4 regions of the Thermosinus carboxydivorans Nor1 genome follow, and region 2 is predicted to be linked to each of the others. Evidence: riboswitches for the same ligand, from Rfam matches in the RefSeq annotation. Region 2 holds a riboswitch; each other region holds the start of a gene.
What was found. A riboswitch is a leader RNA that binds a small molecule or an ion and turns the genes downstream of it on or off. The one in region 2 is predicted to bind thiamine pyrophosphate.
Positions count from the first base shown of each region.

Region 1: linked by a shared signal. The riboswitch ahead of cytX (putative hydroxymethylpyrimidine transporter CytX) and the one ahead of thiC (phosphomethylpyrimidine synthase ThiC) in region 2 are both predicted to bind thiamine pyrophosphate.
Region 3: linked by a shared signal. The riboswitch ahead of thiD (bifunctional hydroxymethylpyrimidine kinase/phosphomethylpyrimidine kinase) and the one ahead of thiC (phosphomethylpyrimidine synthase ThiC) in region 2 are both predicted to bind thiamine pyrophosphate.
Region 4: linked by a shared signal. The riboswitch ahead of thiS (sulfur carrier protein ThiS) and the one ahead of thiC (phosphomethylpyrimidine synthase ThiC) in region 2 are both predicted to bind thiamine pyrophosphate.

Region 1 covers NZ_AAWL01000005.1:55,161-60,169, forward strand. Annotated here, with positions in the region: gene TCARDRAFT_RS05195 (L-lactate permease) at 1-483, shown strand, start outside; gene TCARDRAFT_RS05200 (hypothetical protein) at 504-716, shown strand; gene TCARDRAFT_RS05205 (NAD-dependent epimerase/dehydratase family protein) at 786-1,718, shown strand; gene TCARDRAFT_RS05210 (HPP family protein) at 1,740-2,291, shown strand; TPP riboswitch at 2,355-2,467, shown strand; gene cytX (putative hydroxymethylpyrimidine transporter CytX) at 2,578-3,810, shown strand; gene TCARDRAFT_RS05225 (dihydrodipicolinate synthase family protein) at 4,579-5,009, shown strand, end outside.
Region 2 covers NZ_AAWL01000003.1:173,393-178,401, reverse strand. Annotated here, with positions in the region: gene TCARDRAFT_RS03785 (sensor histidine kinase) at 1-333, shown strand, start outside; gene TCARDRAFT_RS03780 (response regulator) at 422-1,225, shown strand; gene thiC (phosphomethylpyrimidine synthase ThiC) at 1,478-2,779, opposite strand; TPP riboswitch at 2,845-2,944, opposite strand; gene TCARDRAFT_RS15440 (hypothetical protein) at 3,114-3,281, opposite strand; gene TCARDRAFT_RS03770 (DMT family transporter) at 3,390-4,283, shown strand; gene TCARDRAFT_RS03765 (OsmC family protein) at 4,353-4,763, shown strand.
Region 3 covers NZ_AAWL01000007.1:15,461-20,469, reverse strand. Annotated here, with positions in the region: gene gap (type I glyceraldehyde-3-phosphate dehydrogenase) at 1-341, shown strand, start outside; gene TCARDRAFT_RS06545 (YkvA family protein) at 416-805, opposite strand; gene thiW (energy coupling factor transporter S component ThiW) at 821-1,321, opposite strand; gene thiM (hydroxyethylthiazole kinase) at 1,324-2,163, opposite strand; gene thiD (bifunctional hydroxymethylpyrimidine kinase/phosphomethylpyrimidine kinase) at 2,156-2,965, opposite strand; TPP riboswitch at 3,033-3,143, opposite strand; gene TCARDRAFT_RS15485 (YeeE/YedE thiosulfate transporter family protein) at 3,284-3,928, shown strand; gene TCARDRAFT_RS15480 (YeeE/YedE thiosulfate transporter family protein) at 3,912-4,505, shown strand; gene TCARDRAFT_RS06520 (sulfurtransferase TusA family protein) at 4,552-4,731, shown strand; gene TCARDRAFT_RS06515 (RluA family pseudouridine synthase) at 4,804-5,009, shown strand, end outside.
Region 4 covers NZ_AAWL01000005.1:114,270-119,278, reverse strand. Annotated here, with positions in the region: gene gnd (decarboxylating NADP(+)-dependent phosphogluconate dehydrogenase) at 134-1,552, opposite strand; TPP riboswitch at 1,999-2,107, shown strand; gene thiS (sulfur carrier protein ThiS) at 2,155-2,355, shown strand; gene TCARDRAFT_RS05495 (thiazole synthase) at 2,360-3,130, shown strand; gene thiH (2-iminoacetate synthase ThiH) at 3,153-4,256, shown strand; gene thiF (sulfur carrier protein ThiS adenylyltransferase ThiF) at 4,289-4,924, shown strand; gene thiE (thiamine phosphate synthase) at 4,917-5,009, shown strand, end outside.

The DNA of each region.
Region 1 (5,009 bases), on a different contig from region 2:
GCGGCCATTGATGCGCTAAAAAGCACCTTTACCCAGTGTGTACCGACCAGTATTGGGATTATTACCATGGTTATGATGGCGCTGATTATGAACGATACCGGTATGACCAACTTGCTGGCTCAAGGTATGGCCAAGGCTACCGGCATATTGTTCCCCATCTTTTCGCCTTTCATTGGTGTTCTGGGGGCATTTTTGACAGGGAGCAATACTAACTCTAACGTAATGTTTGGCGCTTTGCAGGTGGAAACTGCCAAAGTTTTGGGCATTAGTACCGTGATTATGGCGGCCGTTCAGTCGGTGGGGGGATCGGTGGGGTGTTCGATTGCTCCGTCGAAGGTGCTTATCGGTACTGCTACGGTCGGACTTGACGGCCGTGAAAGCGAGGTTATGTACCGGACCATTCCATACTGTGCGGTAATAGCACTGCTTGTCGGCATTAATGCATGGCTGTTTGCCTACGTATTCTTTAGGAGCCTGCCTTAGGCGCAAAGGAGGAAAGGGGTATGACGGCAAATCCGACATCTGGCAGTGGTTCTAAGCCAGTGCCGTGGGGCAAAAAATACCGAACACCACTAATGAATACTGCTTTTTGGTTGTTCTGGATAGCGTTCCCACTTGCATACTTTGGCGGTGTCCAAAAAAACAGTTTTTTCATTACTTTATCATTGGTTCTGTTTTGTATTGCTTGTGTGATACCGTTGATTACTAAGAAATAGTGAAAGGGGATCCGTATTGCTCACGCACATACGGATCCCTGAATTTACAATTTTAGCAGGAGGGGTAACATGCGGCTATTACTGGTTGGTGGCGCGGGGGAAATCGGACGCTATCTAGCTGAGTATTACTTGCGTCTGGGGTATGAGGTGGTAATTTATGATCGTGCGGCCAACCCTCAGATGACGCGGGCAGGAATTACTTTAATTAAAGGTGAATTGGAAAATAAAGACCTTTTGCAGAATATTGTGCCTGGCTGTGATGTAGTAGTACATCTGGCGTGGAGTTTTGCTGATACTGCTGCGGTGCTTTTTCGCAGCGATCTTGGCGGACATATTAACCTCTTGGAAGTGGCCGCTACTGCCCGGGTTCGGCATTTCATTTACGCCAGTACGGCCGCTGTATATGGCAGTCCCCGTACTGAACCGGTAACTGAGGACCATCCCTGCTTGGTGCAGTTGGCGCGTAAACCGCTGTATGCTTTGGCGAAATTTACTGCCGAGCAGCTTTGTCATATTTATAGTGCCGAAAAAGGGTTGCCTGTTACCATTTTGCGCTTTTGGTGGGCTTTCGGTGAAACCATTGGCGGTAAGCATCTTCGCAATATCGTGCGGGCGGCGGCAAATAATGAACCGATCCAGCTTGTACCCGGTTCTGGTGGTTGTTTTGTCACGATGGAGGATTTGGCAGAAGCTATCATGCTGGCTGTGCGTAATGGCACCGCTAGCAGCGAGGTTTTCAATATTGGCAGTTTGTTTTTGTCGTGGTCGGAAATAGCGGCGATGATTATTGCTATTACCGGCTCTCGGTCGCCGCTAGTCGAAGTTGCCGGCAGTGAATGGTCGGGTCCGGCATTTTTGCAAGAAAGATGGGTGTTAAGTTGGGCTAAGGCAACGCATGCTCTGGGTTACCACCCCCGGCGTACCGAGGCTGCCATGCGGGATATGTTGCAGCAGGCGCTCGTTCGGTGTTGCCGTGAAGTGACGGGCACGTTTAATCCATAGTCTGTCGAGGAGGGGGGAGCAATGGCAATTATATCAGGGATTGTTTACTGCTGCCGCTATATTAAAAACGAATGGTTCTGTACAAGTGGTTTGCAGCTACCGTCATTGCATGAAGGCGTGACTATATTTTTAAGCGCCAGTATTGGTATCGGGACAATAACTTATCTGGCCATGGAATTTAGCGTACCGGTGTTGGTGGCATCTTTTGGCGCGTCGGCCTGTATTATTTTTTGTGTTCCTGCGGCGCCGTTCGCCCAACCCCGTAGCGTGATCGGCGGACACACCATTGCCGCTACGGTTGGGATTATTATGTATGTTGTATTGGGATCGACCTGGTATGCGGCAGCTTTCAGTGTCGGTGGGGCTATTGTCGCCATGCTTTATAGCCGGACGCTCCATCCGCCGGCGGCGGCTACTGCCCTTATTGCCGTGGTAACCGGACAAAGCGTTTGGTACCCGTTGTGTCCGGTCGCGTTGGGGTCAACGATCTTAGTGCTTGTGGGAAAGATGTTGAACAGGCTGATGCCGAAACTTATGGGGACAATAGTTTTTCCCCGCAAAGCTTGTGAATGATGAGGTGGCGACAAGCCAGCAGATTGAGCAATTGAGCATAGGTATTTTCAATCAGTGAGATACATATTGTGCTAGGGGGGCCGGAAAAGGCCGGCTGAGATATAGATCCGCTAAATCTATGACCCTGTAACCTGATCTGGGTAATGCCAGCGTAGGGAAAGCTCCGAAACTTGTGGTTTCGTGCAGCGCGTCCTTACGGGGGGCGCTTTTTTGGTTATTCAAATCGGCGATAACCATCTTGTCAACTGGATGCATAACAATTCTAACAGAAAGTAGGTATATTTTTATGAACGAAAGCAACACGTTGAAGTTTCGCCATTACTTGTTATTATGGTTCGGCGCTGCCGTTTCGGTGGCCGAAATTCTTGCCGGCGGGCTGCTGGTGCCGTTAGGCTTTACTACTGGCAGCACCGCTATCTTGCTGGGACATCTTATTGGGACCACGTTGTTAGTAATGGGAGGCATCATTGGCACGCGGGAACGTATTCCGGCGATTGAGTCTACTCGTATTTCCTTTGGCGCGTACGGATCGCTTCTTTTTGCCGGTTTGAATGTCTTACAGCTGATAGGCTGGACGGCTATTATGATTATTTCCGCCGCCAAGTCGGCCAACGAAATAACCAAAATGCTTTGGCAGTTTGATCAGCTCACTTTATGGTGTCTGGTCATTGGTGGCCTCATTTTTTTGTGGATTGTTCTCGGCCGGGAAGGTGGTTGGAAACTAATCAACATGGCAGCAGTATTGCTGTTATTTGGCCTGACAATTATGCTAAGTGCCATGGTCTTTAAGGATACAAATGTTTTTGCCAAGGCACCGGCGGGCGGGATGCTGTTTAGCGAAGGGGTAGAGCTAAGTGTTGTTATGCCGTTATCCTGGTTACCGCTTATTGCCGACTATACCCGCTTTGCGGACAATGCGAAAAAAGCTGCTTGGGGAAGTTGGCTCGGATATTTTTTTGGTAGCTGCTGGATGTATCTTATCGGCCTTGCTGCCGCGATCAGCACCGGTAAGGCCGATCCCGCCGACATAATGCTGGCCGCCAACCTGGGGCTTGCGGCCCTGGGAATTATTGTTTTGTCTACGGTTACTACTACTTTTATGGATGCTTATTCGGCCGGAGTGAGTTTTATCAACTTTCGACCCGGTCTTAACGAAAAACTGGTGGCGCTTGTGGTAACGGTTGTCGGCACTTTGTTGGCACTGGTAGCGGATATAGAACAATATGAAGCTTTCCTCCTGACGATCGGTTCGGTCTTTGCCCCGCTGTTCGCCATTGTGCTTACTGACTATTTCATTCTCAAAAACCGGGTGATTAATCCGCAATTACTGGTCAACTGGGGAGCATTAACCGTCTGGGCGGTAGGGGTAGCATTGTATTACTGGTTCCTTAAGCTTGACCTGGTATTGGGGGCGACTATCCCGGTAATGATTGTTACCGGTCTGCTCTATCGTGTGGCAAGTAGGTATATTGATAAATGGGTTTATTGCAAAAAAGCGCCTAATCCCTGTTGTGGATAAGTGGAAAATAGCAAGTTGGTTTACCAGGCAACCAACATAAAAGGAGTATGCCGATCAGCATCACGGTGCTGCCGACAGTGATGGCTGCTGTTAACGAACCGGTGGCACCCAGTAAATAGCCAGAAATGCTCACAAGGCCATTAACGTCATGATTTCCATTAATCGCTAGGGTGCGTGTCCGGCACGAAGCCATATGGCTCAAATGGTCTTGACTGGTTTTTGATACCATAGTAGAATAGACTTAGCCCCCCGGGGAGGGGGAGAAAGGGGTGTATCAATGACTTGGAAAATAAGCGATAAAGCGCTAAGTTTTATCAAAGAACAAGATGGCGTAGTTACTGTTAAAATGGAACAAAAAATGAGCTTTGGCTGAGGGGGTCCAAGGGTTACGACCTACCCGTCCGTGCGATTGGGGAAACCACAAGATCACGAAGCCGAAGAGTTTGTACGCGAAAATGTACGTGGCATTGAACTTTATATCCATAACTCCTTTGCTAGCATGGAAGGTTCGTGGGATCTGGAAATTGACTTAGAAGGGTTTTTGTTTGCCAAGAAGTTGGTGCTTAAAGGGCTGCCTCCCCAACGGAGTTGTTGCAGCTAATGAGGTGTTTAGAGCAGGGTGCTGTGCCTGCTCTTTTCTTTTTGCGTACTATGCTTTTGCCTACCCGGCGGTTATGTCACCAAAGGCGGAATTTTTAGGATGAATGCAGGAATATTCTGGCCAAGAGGCGTACTAATTTCATAGCAATTTTTTTAGGAGGCGATATAGTGGAATTAAAAGGCGTTTATCCGGCGATGGTAACGGCGCTCAACCCTGATGAAACAGTTGATAAGGAAGGTATGCGCAGAGTAGTCCGCTACTGTTTGGATGCTGGTGTTCACGGCGTGGTGGTTCTCGGTTCGACAGGTGAGTTTCCGGCCATGACGGAAACGATGCGGCAGGAAGCTATTGAAGTCACTCTTGACGAAGTGCGGGGACAGGTTCCTGTTTTGATTGGCTGCGGCGATACGAGCACGCAGAAGACTATCACCCAAGTTCGCGCCGCAGCACGGACAAAGGCGGATGCGGTATTGGTCGCGCTTCCTTACTATTATCCGTTGGATCAGGCAGGAGTGTACCGGCATTACAGCCTGGTGGCTGATGCTTCTGAATTGCCAGTAGTGGTTTATAATTTCCCGCAAATGACGAAAATCTCCAT
Region 2 (5,009 bases):
GGCCGGACGACGCAGATTATCCAGAACTTATTGTCCAATGCGCTGCGCTACGCGCGAACCCGCGTAACGGTGACCGTAACGGAAGAAGACGAGTGGGCAGAAGTAGCGGTAGCCGATGATGGCCCGGGCATACCGCCGGAACATCTTCCGCACATTTTTGATCAATTTTATCGGATCGATGAAGCACGTGACCGGCAAAGCGGCGGCTCCGGCATTGGCCTCGCAATCGTAAAAAGCCTGGTAGAAGCGCACGGCGGCACAGTGAGCGTCCATAGCGTCCCAGGCGAAGGCACTACCTTTATGGTGCGGTTTAAGAAGTTGTCCGCCTGTTAATGCTGCAAACTAACAATGCAAAAGTATTCATAACATTTGTAAAAATATTGCAACCACAGGCGAAAAATTCGGGAAGGAGTTGGCAGCCATGACGCGACGGATGCAAAAGATTTTGGTTATTGAAGACTCTAATATCATCCGCATGGAAGTCAAGTTAATTCTTGAAAAGCACGGATTTACCGTTTTGGAACTAAACAATGCGGAAGATTTACTTAAACACATATGGCGTTACTATGATGTCGATCTCTTAATTCTCGATATAACTTTGCCGGGAATGGACGGGTTAACTGCGCTCCAGCAGCTGCAGCACGATCAACATTTTGCTTACATACCGGTTATCATTTTGACCGGTCTTTCCGACCGGGATACAGTCCGCCGGGCCATTGCCGCCGGTGCTGTAAATTACATAAAAAAGCCTTTTGCCCGAGAAGAACTGCTTGAGCGCGTACAGCACGCATTAGGAATTTCCCCGCTGGAACAAAACCAGCCTCCCTTAGCAATCGAAGATGTAGTTCGCCTGGAGATTAACCGGGCGCGCAGAGCAAAAACAAAGATTACCCTCCTCGGGTTATACTTGCCGCCTAAATTGCGGTCCATTGACAATTCACCACAACTTTTTGCCGCTAAAGACACGATTAAGTCATTGATCCGGGAGATAGACTCGGTCTTTTTAACCGAGCAACGTAATTTATTGCTTATCTTGCCCTTTACCGGTGTAGAAGGCATAACCGTCGTACTAGATAAACTGAAAAGTCAGCTGCCCATGCTAAAAGATGAAGGCATTTTAACGGTTAGTGCTACCTATCCCGACGACGGGGAAACGGTCCACGATTTGCTGAACGTACTGGAGAAAAAACGCAGTAGCGCGTCAAACACCAGCCTTCCGGATTGACCAGCCCCATTAACCATAGACAAGTTAGCAACCATTCATACCATCCAGGCAGGTTCTTTTGAAAGCAGACGCGCTTTTTAGCAAAACCGCAAAGGGCTACGCGCGCGACAGTTGTCGCGCGAGATTAGTTCAAAAACTTACTTTTCATCGCTTGTGGTGCCAACTATTGGCATGATTATCTTCGCGGTTAAAAAAATATTCTTTCCTGATATAATAACAGAGGCCGGGAGAAAAAGCCCCCGACCTCTGCTTTTATTTTATGCACAAATCCTCGCCATTAAGAATTTTTTTCATATTCTTCATCGGGCACATTTTGCCGCACATGGTACAGGTATCCTCGTGTTCCGGTCTGGACGATTCCCGGTAGCGACGGGCCTTTTCCGGATCAAGGGCCAATTCGATCATGCGCGGGAAATCCACGTTCGCCCGGGCCTCACTCATCGCATTGTCCCAATCACGGGCTCCCGGAATGCCCTTCGCAATATCAGCGGCGTGAGCAGCAATCTTCGCCGCGATTATGCCTTCTTTCATGTCATCAAGATCAGGTAAGCGCAGGTGCTCAGCCGGCGTTACATAGCAGAGAAAATCAGCGCCGTGGGCCGCGGCGATCGCCCCGCCGATGGCGCTCGTAATGTGGTCATAGCCCGGAGCGATATCGGTAACGATCGGGCCTAGGACATAAAACGGAGCGCCATGGCACAGCCGTTTCTGCAGCATCATGTTTCCTGGTATTTCATTGATCGCCATGTGGCCAGGTCCTTCAATCATTACCTGAACGTTTTTCTCCCAAGCTCGTTTGGTTAACTCGCCCAGGACAATCAGTTCTTCGACCTGCGCAGCGTCGGTAGCGTCGTGAATAGAACCGGGGCGGCACGCGTCACCCAAACTTAGCGTAATATCGTACTTAACACAAATATCGAGCAGCCGGTCATAATATTCATAGAAGGGATTCTCTTGATTGTTCAGTTCCATCCAGGCAAAAAGCAGCGAGCCGCCCCGAGAAACAATATTGGTCAACCGTTTATTCCGTTTAACCCTTTCCGCCGTGGCCCGGTTGATCCCGCAGTGAATGGTCATAAAATCGACGCCGTCTTCCGCATGGGTCTCTACGACCTTAAAAAATTCGTCCACCGTTATGTCCTTGAGGTCCTTTTCTAACATCCCCACCGCATCATACATCGGAACGGTGCCAATCATCGCAGGTGACATCTCAACCAACTTTCGCCGAAATTCCCGGGTCTTGCCGTAGCAACTTAAGTCCATGATGGCTTCAGCCTTTAATTCAATTGCCTTTCTTGCTTTTTCCAGTTCCAGTTCAATATTGCAGCAATCCTTAGAAACGCCCAAATTTACATTGATTTTGGTCCGAAGCCCCGCGCCAATGCCTTCAGGATCTAAGTTGCGGTGATTTTTGTTCGCGGGAATTACCACTTGCCCGCTGGCTACCAGTTCTCGCAGCCGGTTTGGATCCATTTTTTCTTTAGCGGCGACGATTTTCATCTGCTCAGTTATTATCCCTTTTCGCGCCGCATCCATTTGGGTAGTGTACGTCACGTTAATCCCAACCTTCCTTATATTAGTGTAAAAAGAAAAAGCAAGCGCAGAAAAGCTTGCTTCGTATTGTTCGATGAAAGCTTCCCTACGGTGGTGCTAACCACATCAGGTTCCAAGGGTCAGACATGCCGTCTTCTCAGCCAACAGGCCCCCCCAGCTCTCTGTCTATTCATCTATTTACATTGTATTCCAGATTAGGAGTAATGTAAAGTATCCCTGTTTAATTCTTTATCCCCAGACTTTTTTGAAGGTACCAAGACGACCGGGATCCCCTCGCTCGCCATTAACCGGCCCCGCGCCCAAACCTGGTTGATGTTCAGATCAGAGGCAAGAACTACAAAGTCCGCGTCAGACCCACTTGGATGCTGCCTTTGTTAGGCCACTGCTTAAGAGCCTTGGCTACGTTGGCGGTGACTACCTGGATCGTCTCCGTCAGCGGCAACCCTTCCTCTTGGACCAGGTCGCGCAGGTTTGCCCGGAATGAGTCTTGATTAGCTACCATGCCAGAGCGCCATAAAAAATCTCATCCCTACGCATTGCGCAAGAATTAAGATTAAAGCTAAAATAAATTTATCGAGGTTTTAGCACAGCGGAGGTGCCGAGTGTATTGGTGCGTTTTTTTAACACTGAACAAGGCGTCTATACTTTGTTGACGATGACGGCAGTACTTTGGGGAGGTAACGCGGTAGCGGCCAAGTATACAGTTGGCGAGTTGCCGCCGGTTACGACCGCATTTTTACGCTTCGCCGCGGTCAGCGTCATTTTAATTGTTCTGGCGTTTTATATTGAAGGTAAAAAATGCCTGCCCCGCCGGGAACAGCTGCCTGGCATCATTGCCATGGGGCTAACCGGGATAGCCCTGTTTAATTTTTTAATTTATAGCGGCGTCAAATTATCGACGGCTACCAACATGAGCCTGCTAAACGCGGTAGGCCCGGTGACTACGGCCTGTCTGGCAGCGCTCCTGCTAAACGAACGCTTAACCTTGCGCCAGTTGGCAGGGGTAGCCATATCTTTTTTCGGGGTTATTATCGTAGTCGCCAAAGGCAGCCTGGCCGTGTTGACCGGGCTTAGCTTTAACATCGGCGACATTATGCTGGCGCTAGCGCAGGTGAGCTGGGCCGTTTACTCCGTCATCGGCCGCAAAGTAATGCGCACCATGTCAGCACTGGCGGCAACCGCCTGGGCGAGTGTAGTGGGCTCGCTCATCCTGTTCATAATTGCGCGCATGGAGGGATTTAACGGCACTATTGCCCTGAGTTTCTTCGGCTGGGTTAGTATGGCATACATGGTACTGGGAAGTGGCTGTTTAGCCTTTTTCTGGTGGAATCATGGAGTATCGGTTCTCGGTCCCCATCGGGCAGCGATATTTATGAATATCGTGCCGGTAGCGGGGACGATCTTGGCCGTCTTGTTGGTAAATGAAGCGGTTTCCTGGCAACAAATTGCCGGCGCTATGTTAATTATCGCCGGGGTTTATCTCACGACCCAGAGCTCTGATTAGTGGAGGAAAAAATAACCAAAGAGCGAACTATACCTTTAAAAACGCAACTAAGCGAAAGGGGTTATTACTATGGCAACCGTACAAACGAAATATCTAGGCGGGCTACGCACCGAGTCGGTACATCTCCAGTCCGGAAGCAAACTAATTACCGACGCCCCCACCGATTATCATGGCAAGGGGGAAGCATTTTCGCCTACTGACCTTCTGGCTACGGCTTATGGGGCCTGCGTGTTAACCATCATTGGCATTGCCGCGCAAACTCACGGCTTTAACATCGATGGCGCAGAGGTGCATACAACGAAAGTAATGGGAACCGATCCCCGCCGGATAGTAGAATTAATTACCGAAATTATTCTGCCCCATAATAATTACAGCGCCAAAGAACGAAAGATCATCGAGCTTGCGGCTAAGGAATGCCCGGTATACAACAGCCTCCACCCTGACATGAAGAAAACGGTGACATTCAAGTACCTTGGCTAACAACTGCCTTGCAAACTCGTTTACTATTGGCGCAGTTTCGTCGAAGTTTTAATTTTCAGATGCGAATTTGTTATTGACACATCCCGATCGGCATAGTATATTTATTGGCAAATAATATTTCTTGGCAATGAAGCCTTCGCACAACGCGAAGGCTTTTATGCTTAATAGGACAATGGCGTCCTAAGGCTTTGGCCTTAGGACGCCTTCCTGTTTTTCACGGCGAAAGGAGGAATACGGCAATAAAAT
Region 3 (5,009 bases), on a different contig from region 2:
CGAATGTGTCGCTAACCGACTTAGTAGTCGAACTCAGTTGCGATGTTACGGTGGAAGATATCAATAATGCACTGTGCAGCGCGGCCAACGGTCCGATGAAAGGCATCATCGAGTATTGCGACGAACCGCTTGTCTCCGCTGACTTCCTCGGTAACAGCCATTCGGCAATTGTCGATGCGCTTTCCACCATGATTGTCGGCCACCGGACCGCCAAAATTTTAGCCTGGTACGACAACGAATGGGGTTATTCCTGCCGGGTAATTGATCTAGCCCTTTACATTGGTCAAAGATTGACACAAACAGAAAACCAACAGGCCTGCCAAAAAGCAGTAGGTTATTAACAACCACAATCGGCGCGACGAATAAGTAAAAAGCTGCCAGCTCCGGCTCTTCGGCCGGGCTGGCAGCTTTTGGACTATAACGACAACAAATATTTAACCCCGACGATGATTAGAGTAAACCAGCCGATTACAAACAGAACAATCACCCCGAGAAGCAGGAGTGCCCGCCGTTTCATGCTTTCACTTTGCCTTTGACATTCTGCCCGGACTGCTCCCGGCAAAAGGTTCGTCAGGTAAAGTATTGCCGCCGGCACTAATACGGCGTCATCAACGATCCCAAAGAGCGGCAGGTAATCAGGCAGTACGTCCACTGGGCTAAGGACATAGACAAGCAATGTAAGAAGCATACCTTTAATAAAAATAGGCGTCTGGGGATGTTTCCAGGCAAAATATAGGATTACGGCATCATCTTTGAGCACCTTCAACCATCCCCACCAGCGCAGCAAGCCGCTTTTTGGGAACATGCCAACACCACCTATCTAGGCCGCTCTGCTTCCCAGTTTTTCTTGGAAAAATTTAACTACCGGCGTATGGTACAACAAATAGGCAATAATACTACCGCCAGCAGTGCTAACGAAAAAGGGAATAACAAAGAAGAACGCGCCAACCTTAGAACCAATAAGATATTTGGCCACCGGGAACGCCACTAGGGCGCCGATGATGCCGGTGCCGATGACTTCGCCCACCACCGCACCGAGGATATGCCCTGTCCTTTGGTACAAAATTCCGGCCAGGGCCGCGCCGATCATGCTGCCGGGGAAGGCGAGGAGCGAACCGGTGCCAAGGATATTGCGCAAAAGCGAAATCCCGAAAGCGGCGCTGACCGAATAGCGGGTGCCCAGCAGCACCGCTAATAAGACGTTGATGGCATGCTGGACAGGAAAACATTTGGCCACACCAACCGGAATATACACCACGTGGGCGGACAAAACGCCAATAGCCATAAATAAGGCCGTAAACGTCAGTTTTTTCAGCCTCACGCTTATCGCTCCCTGCCGTGGTATTCAATCCGGCCATACTCACGGATGATGGCCGGCGTCATCGTGAACACCGCATCAAAAAGGCGCATCCGGAAAGTGCCGATCCCGTCTTCGGGTTTTAGGGCCCGCTGCGCTAGTTCCCCGGCGATGCCCATAACGGCAATACCGGCCGCCGCCCCGGCAAAATATTCGTCGGTCGCGCCGCAGCAGCACCCGATCAGGGACGTCGCCATACACCCCGTGCCGGTTACCGCCGTCAGCAGCGGGTGCCCGTTATTGATCAGACAGAGGTCGGCGCCGCGGACCACTATGTCGGTCTTACCGGTAATGGCCACCGTGCACCCCAGTTGCTTGGCAAGGTTTTGGGCTGCCTGTACGCCGCCCTGCTCGTCTGCGATTGAGTCTACTCCTTTTATGCCCGTATTCAGACCGGCTAATACCTTAATCTCGGACATATTGCCCCGGATAACGGCCAGCCGCACCTCGCGGATTATTTGTTCGGCCGCTGCGGTCCGCAAGGCGGTGGCGCCTACGCCCACCGGATCGAAAATAACCGGCACCCCTAAGCTATTAGCCTTTTTGCCCGCGGCAACCATCGCCGTCACCGCTTCAGAACTCAATGTACCGATATTGAGCACCAGCGCCGCGGCATGAGAAACCATTTCCTCCACTTCCGCAATATCGCTCGCCATAACCGGCGAAGCGCCGAGCGCGAGCGTGATATTGGCGCAATCATTAACCGTCACATAGTTGGTGATATGGTGGACCAACGGTCTTTGCTGCTTTACACGGGTAAGAATGTCAGCGATTTTAGCCAACAGGTCAGTTTGCCCGTTACTCATCAATAAACACCCCTGCTCTTTTATATAAATCATAAAAATGATGCGTTGGGCCGACGCCTTTGCCAATGGCTAGCGCGTGCGCAATGGCGGTAGTGATATATTCCTTGGCCAGCGCTACGGCGTCGTACACCGCATACCCCCTGGCCAAGTTGGCCGCAATGGCTGCCGACAGTGTGCAGCCGGTGCCATGAGTATTCGTGGTGGCAATACGCGGCGATGAAAAATACCGAAAAGTATTGCCGTCAAACAAAATGTCGGTGGCATCGTCAGTTCGGTGGCCGCCTTTCAGCAACACATTTTGCGGCCCAAAGCAGTGAATCATTTTGGCGGCTTCTTCCATATCCTGCAAACTGGTAATTTTCATGCCGGTAATAACTTCCGCTTCCGGAATATTGGGCGTCACTACCGTCGCCAGCGGCAACAGCAAAGCGGTCAGTTTGCTCTCAGCCGCCGGGTTGAGCAAATGATACCCACTTTTCGATACCATCACTGGGTCGACGACAACGTTACGGGCCCGGTACTTTTTGAGCCCGGCCGCAATCGTCTCGATGGTTTCAATCCGGGAAACCATGCCAATTTTGACCGCATCGACTTCAATGTCTTCAAAGACGGCTTCGATCTGTTTGGCGATAACCGCCGGGTCAATATCCTGAACCGCAAAGACACCCTGGGTATTTTGCGCCGTTACGGCCGTAATAACGCTCATGCCAAAAACCCCGTTGGCGGCAAAAGCCTTTAAATCGGCCTGGATACCGGCACCGCCGGACGAATCCGAACCGGCAATCGTCAATGCTTTTTTCATGGTTAGCCCACCTCGCCCATAATAAAATAAGCGCCTCTCCCGTAAGGATGCGCTTTTACTGACCTTAAACCAATCGTTTAAGCTTCCCTACGCTGGCATTACCCAGTTCAGGTTTAAGGGTCACAGAAATTAGCGGTTCTGTATCTCAGCCGGCCTCCCGGCTCCCCTAGCTCCAAACATATTCTGTTTTGTCTCCATCGTAGCATGAATTCCAGGGATTGGCAAGCGGTATTTTGGGGGATTTGACGACTTCAGCAAACTGTAATAAAATTTATGAGTGTCATAGATTTAATATATTATATGAAAGGGGCCGTCAGGATGAATTCGCTGCTAAAACGCTATTATACTAATATTATTACCGGTTTTTGGAACCAAAAACAGACGATTATTGCGCTCGGCATTTTAAGTGCGCTGTATTTCGGGGTTATCGGCATCGCTTGGGCGGTAACCGGCGAATTTACCCGGTGGGGTGGACATATTCTCCAGCTAATTGGCGTTAATACTACTGCTTACAGCTACCTGAAATTGGTCAACTTTACCGGCACGCCGCTAACCCGGATTGATGGCGTTTTGGTGCTCGGCATGTTCGTCGGCGCCTTTATCAGCGCCCTGTTCGGGCAAAATTTTAAAATCAGAATTCCTACCGGCAAACGCATCCTCCAAGCGCTTATCGGCGGAATTATCGCCGGGTTCGGTACCAGAATGGCCATGGGCTGCAACTTAGCCGCCTTATTTACCGGCATCCCCCAGTTTTCGCTTCATACCTGGCTTTTCACCTTAGGCACGATCATGGGAACATATTTCGGCCTGAAAATTAGCATGCATCCCTGGCTGGCGGGAAAACCTAAGCTGGTAGCCGTACACAAGGCCGGTGAGAACAAAGAAAATGAGGCATACTATCGTCTTCAGCCGTATATCGGCTTCTTAGCCCTCGCTTTATTTATTTATCCTTTACCTTGTTAACCAAGCCGCCGGCGCCTATCCGCAAAAGCTGCTACTGGCGTCCATTTTCGGCTTTTGCTTCGGCTTTCTCATTCAGAAAGGACAAGTCTGCTTTACTTCCGCCTTCCGTGACCTTTGGCTGGTCGGTCGGTCGAACACGGCTCACGCTCTCGTGTGGGCAATCGCCGTGCAAACCCTGATTACCGCCGTATTTTTAAGCAAAGGCATGCAGCCGAATGTTATCTGGTGGGCCGGACCGGGTGCGCTCCTTGGCGGTCTCTTGTTTGGCATCGGTATCGTCATCGCCGGCGGCTGTGAGACAGGCTGGATGTACCGGGCAATGGAAGGGCAAATTCACTTCTGGTTCGTAGGCCTGGGCAATATTATAGGCGCTACGCTCCTTACCCTTGCCTGGGACCCAATCATATATCCTTTGTTCGCTGCCCCCTTTCCACGGATTGATTTGGCCAAGCAGTTCGGATTGGCCGGAGCGATCGGCTTAACGCTGATAATGCTCCTCAGCTTGTATATCTGGGCTGATTGGTATCAAACATCAAAAAAAGGAATACTTTTAAGGAGGTCCCCAGATGCCAGATAAAAGATATTTACTGGACTTACGCGGCGAGGCCTGACCTTATCCCGTAGTGTTTTCGTTGGAAACACTTAGCAAGCTGGAGAAAGGAACCGTCGTGGAAATTCTCGCCGACTGCCCACAAAGTTTTACTTCCGTTCCGGAAGAATTAGTGAAGGCCGGCTATGAAATGGTAGAACCGCCCCAAAAAACCGGTCCCACCTTACGCTTTCTTGTAAGAATACCTGATTAAACACCAAGCGACCGTTTCCCCGCATGCTGAGGGAAACGGTCGCTTGCCAGGTATGGGCAGGAGGGAAAATGGTTGAAACCAAAATCATTCAAGACGTACAAAGTAAGCAGGGAACATGCGGGCTTAACGGTTGAGAATTATTTAAAACAGGTCTTACAGTACTCAGGGCGGCAAATCCAAAAACTAACCCGCCACAAGGGCATCCTCCTCAACGGTAAAACGGTTTACCTGCAGAAGAAGGTAAAAGCGGATGACACTTTGCGGGTCCTTATAAGCGG
Region 4 (5,009 bases), on a different contig from region 2:
GGACAGTCCTGTTTGGTCATGTTTAGCTATAAATATTATATGGCCGCTAAATAATCGTGATGCCGCTGTCGTGATCAACAAAAAAGTATGAAACTTATGGTCGCATGTCTATTTTGCCCCGCGGGGCAGCCAACTATTTGTTTTCAAGCCATTCCGTGTGGAAAATGCCGGGCTTGTCGGTGCGTTCATAAGTATGGGCGCCGAAATAGTCGCGCTGGGCTTGGATGAGGTTGGCCGGCAGCACGGCGCGGCGATAACTGTCATAGTAGTCGAGCGAAGCGCTGAAAGCCGGTGTAGGGATGCCAAGCTCCTTGCAGGTTTTGACCACCAGCCGCCAATTAGCCTGCGCATTGCCCAGAACCGACCGGAAAAAGGGATCGATGAGCAGATTGGGAAGCTCGGGATCGCGCCGGTATGCCTCCTTGATCCGATCCAGGAACCGGGCCCGGATGATGCATCCGCCCCGCCACAGCAGGGCCACTTCCCCCAAATCCAAGTCCCACTGATATTCGGCGCTGGCCGCCTTAAGGAGGGCAAAGCCCTGGGCGTAGGAGCAGATTTTGGAGGCGTACAGCGCGTCATGAATGGCCTGGATAAATTCGTCCCGGCCACCGGTATAGCGGCCGTCCGGCCCGGTAAGAACCTTGGCGGCCGCCACTCGCTCTTCCTTGTAGGCCGACATGCAGCGAGCAAAAACGGCTTCAGTGATGGTCGGGGTGGGCACGCCAAGATCAAGAGCGCTCTGCGACGTCCATTTACCGGTCCCCTTCTGCCCGGCCTTGTCGAGAATGACTTCCACCAGCGGCAGGCCGGTCGCCTCGTCGTATTTCGTGAAAATATCGCGGGTAATCTCAATCAGGTAGGAATCCAGATCCCCCTCGTTCCACTTGGCAAAAACGCGGTGCAGCTCGTCGGCCGACAGGCCGAGGGCGTTCTTCATGATATAATAGGCCTCGCTGATAAGCTGCATGTCGCCATATTCGATGCCGTTATGCACCATTTTGACATAGTGCCCGGCGCCGTCCGGGCCGACATACGCACAACACGGCCCGTCCGCCACCTGAGCGGCAATGCGAGTAAAGATGGGGGCCACTTCCTCATAAGCGTCCCGGTCGCCGCCCGGCATCAGGCTGGGCCCTTTCAGCGCCCCTTCTTCGCCGCCGGATACCCCCATGCCGATAAAGCGGATGCCTTTGGCGGCAAGTTCGCGCCAACGGCGCCGCGTATCTTCAAAGTAGGAGTTGCCGCCGTCAATGATAATATCGCCCGGCTCTAGATAAGGCAGCAGTTCGCCGATCATATCGTCCACCGGCTTGCCGGCTTTGACCATGAGCATGACTTTCCGCGGGCGGCTTAGCATGGCCGCCAGCTCAGCCACCGAATGGGCGCCGCCGATGGCGAAGCCTTTGCCGCGGCCGACCACAAAGTCGTCCACTTTGCTGACCGTCCGGTTGTACACGGCTACGGCAAAGCCTTTGCCGGCCATATTAAGAACCAGATTTTCCCCCATAACCGCCAGGCCGATGAGGCCAATATCATATTGTTTTTCCATTAATGACCCTCCAGCGCAAAATTCTCCACGGCTCACAAATTCGCTTAAGGCCTAGCATTTCCCTTTTGCGGAAATAAATATAATATAAGCGCTCCAAAAGTCACGCAAGCGTAGCCCTTTACGTACTTCGCGCACATACCCTGAAAACCGGCAACTTCAAAATGGGGAATATAGAGAACCGCAGAGGACACGGAGATAAAATTTTATTAAAATTAATTAAAACCCCAAGTGCGATGTATATCGCACTCTCCGTGCGCTCCGCGGTTCAATCCCGGTTTTCCTGGCTTGTGGTGCAATTTATTGGCATGAATATCTCTGCGGTTCTCCCCCCTGTCCCCTTTCCCCCTCCACTTTTCACCATCCGATTTTCAATTTGTTTTGACAATTCGTCGTTTTAGGTATAAAATGGTAATAGGAATTAATTGGCAGCTGTTGCAATAAAATGAATAGTGTAACGAGGGAGCCCATGTTATGGGCTGAGAGTGGGCTAGTAAGCACCTGACCTCTTGACCTGATCGGGGTAATGCCCGCGTAGGGAGGTATTTAAGCGCACCTAACCTAACCGGGTGCGCTTTTTATATTTAGATTAAGGGGGGAACGGTTTGAAAGTCCTGATAAACGGCAATCCGGTCGACTTGCCGGAAGGCATGACGCTGGCCGAGCTGGTGGCCCACAAGGCATTAAATCCGGCAACTATTATTACCGAACTTAATTTCGCCATTATCCCCAAAGACCGCTGGCCCGAAACAGCATTAAAAGAAAATGACCGCTTAGAAATCGTCACTTTTGTAGGGGGAGGCTAAACCAATGGCAGATGTATTGAAAATTGGCGACAAAGAACTTACCAGCCGTCTCTTTTTAGGCACCGGTAAATTCGCGTCCAACAAATTGATCCCCGAGGCCGTCGCGGCTTCAGGGGCACAAGTGGTGACCGTGGCGCTGCGGCGTGTCGATCTGGACAGCAGCGACGAAAACATTCTTAACTACATCCCGAAAAACTGTATTTTAATGCCCAACACTTCCGGCGCCAGGAACGCCGAAGAAGCCGTCCGGATCGCCCGCTTGGCCAGAGCCGCCGGCTGCGGCAACTGGGTCAAGATTGAAGTAATCTCCGATAACCGTTATTTACTGCCAGATAACTATGAGACAATTAAGGCTACCGAAATTTTAGCGGCCGAAGGGTTTGTCGTACTGCCCTATATGAGCCCCGACTTAATGGCGGCGAAAAGACTAGCCGAAGCCGGGGCGGCGGCCGTAATGCCGCTGGGGGCGCCGATCGGCAGCAACCGTGGGTTAAAGACAAAAGAGCTGATCCGGATTTTAATCGAAGAAATACCTTTGCCGATCATTGTCGACGCCGGCATCGGCCGGCCGTCGGAAGCAGCCGAGGCAATGGAGCTGGGCGCGGCGGCGGTCTTGGTGAATACCGCTATTGCAACCGCGGCCGACCCGGTAGCCATGGCGAAGGCTTTTGGCCTGGCTGTCGCCGCCGGACGCACCGCCTATTTGGCCGGTCCGGGCGCTGTCCAGCAGTATGCCAGCGCCTCGTCGCCTTTGACCGGCTTCCTCCGCGAATAACCTATGAAACGAGGTCGGTAAAATGGGCACTTTTTACGACGTTATCGAAGACTATCGGCACTTTGATTTTGCCGCCTATTTTGCGAAAGTTACCGATAGTGACGTGCGGCGCATCTTGAGGCAAGACCGGCTCAGCGCCCTCGATTTTTTGACCTTGCTGTCACCGCAGGCCGAAGCCTATTTAGAGGAAATGGCCCAAAAGGCCCACCGCTTGACCGTTCAGCATTTCGGCCGGACAATGCTGCTTTATACGCCTTTGTATTTGGCCAACTATTGCGTTAATCAGTGCGTTTATTGCGGCTTCCAGCTTAAAAATAAGCTAGAGCGGAAAAAACTCACCTTGGCGGAAGTTGAACAGGAAGCCCAGCTTATCGCCGCTACCGGCTTAAAACACATTCTCATTCTTACGGGCGAATCCCGGCAGCATTCACCGGTTTCCTACATTAAAGACTGCGTTAACATACTGAAAAAATACTTTTCTTCCATCAGCATTGAAATCTACCCGCTGACCCAGGAAGAATACGCCGAATTAATCGGCGCCGGTGTGGACGGGCTGACGATTTATCAAGAAGTGTACAACGAAGAGGTTTATGCCGAAATGCACCCCGCCGGCCCGAAACGCAATTACCGGTTTCGGTTGGAAGCACCGGAGCGGGCCTGCCAGGCGGGGATGCGGACGGTAAACATCGGCGCCTTGCTCGGCCTTAACGACTGGCGGCAAGAAGCATTCTTCACCGGCCTGCATGCCGATTACCTGCAGCGCAGGTTTCCCGACGTAGAAGTAAGCATTTCGCCGCCCCGGATGCGGCCGCACCTCGGCGGCTTTCCGCCCCGGGTCGTGGTGAGTGACCAAAACCTGGTACAATATGTCCTGGCCTTTCGCCTATTTATGCCGCGCAGCGGCATTACCCTGTCAACCAGGGAGAATGGGCGCTTGCGGGATGCGATGGTAAGGCTGGGCGTGACCAAAATGTCCGCTGGCTCCTGCACCGCCGTCGGCGGTCGCTCAGACCAGGAAGCCGTCGGGCAGTTCCAAATTTCCGATGAACGTACGGTGGCGGAAGTGGCAGCAATGCTGTATGCCCAAGGGTATCAGCCGGTATATAAAGATTGGCAGGCGCTGTAACGCTGCGTCTGCCGGGAATAGGAGCAAGCCGCATGAATACTTTTGAACAAGGATTACTGCGTTATTTTACGGCCGGCATGCTGGCCAAAATCCAGTCTGTTAAAATCGGTATTGCCGGCGCCGGCGGCCTGGGGTCAAATTGCGCCCAGCTGCTGGTGCGGTCTGGTTTTAAGAAGTTCAAAATTGTCGATTTTGACTGTGTTGACTACAGCAACCTCAACCGGCAGTTTTACTTTCTCCACCAGGTTGCCAAGCCGAAGGCGCAAATGCTGCGGGAGAACTTGCGGCAGATTAACCCTGATGTCGAAATAGATATAGTCCAGGCCAAAATAGACGAAAATAATATTAACGGACTGTTCGGAGACTGCGACGTTGTCGTCGAGGCCGTCGACCGGGCGGAATACAAGAAAATGATTGTCGAGCATTATCTGTCGTCCGGGAAACTCTTGGTCGCCGCGTCCGGGCTGGCCGGTTGGGGCGATAGCGACCGCATTCGCGTCCACAAAATTAAAGATAATTTTTACTTGGTAGGCGATCTGACGACCGCGAGCGGGCCCGCCTGCCCGCCGGTAGCACCCTGTGTAAACATTGCCGCCGCCAAACAAGCCGACGTAATTCTTAACTGGGTTTTAGGACCAATAAAAAAGGGGGAAACTAGCCGTGGATAGACAAACGGCCTTAGCCAATTTACGCCGCGCCGACATCTATGGCATAACTTCGGAAGAGCACTCACTGGGACGAAGCAATGTCGAG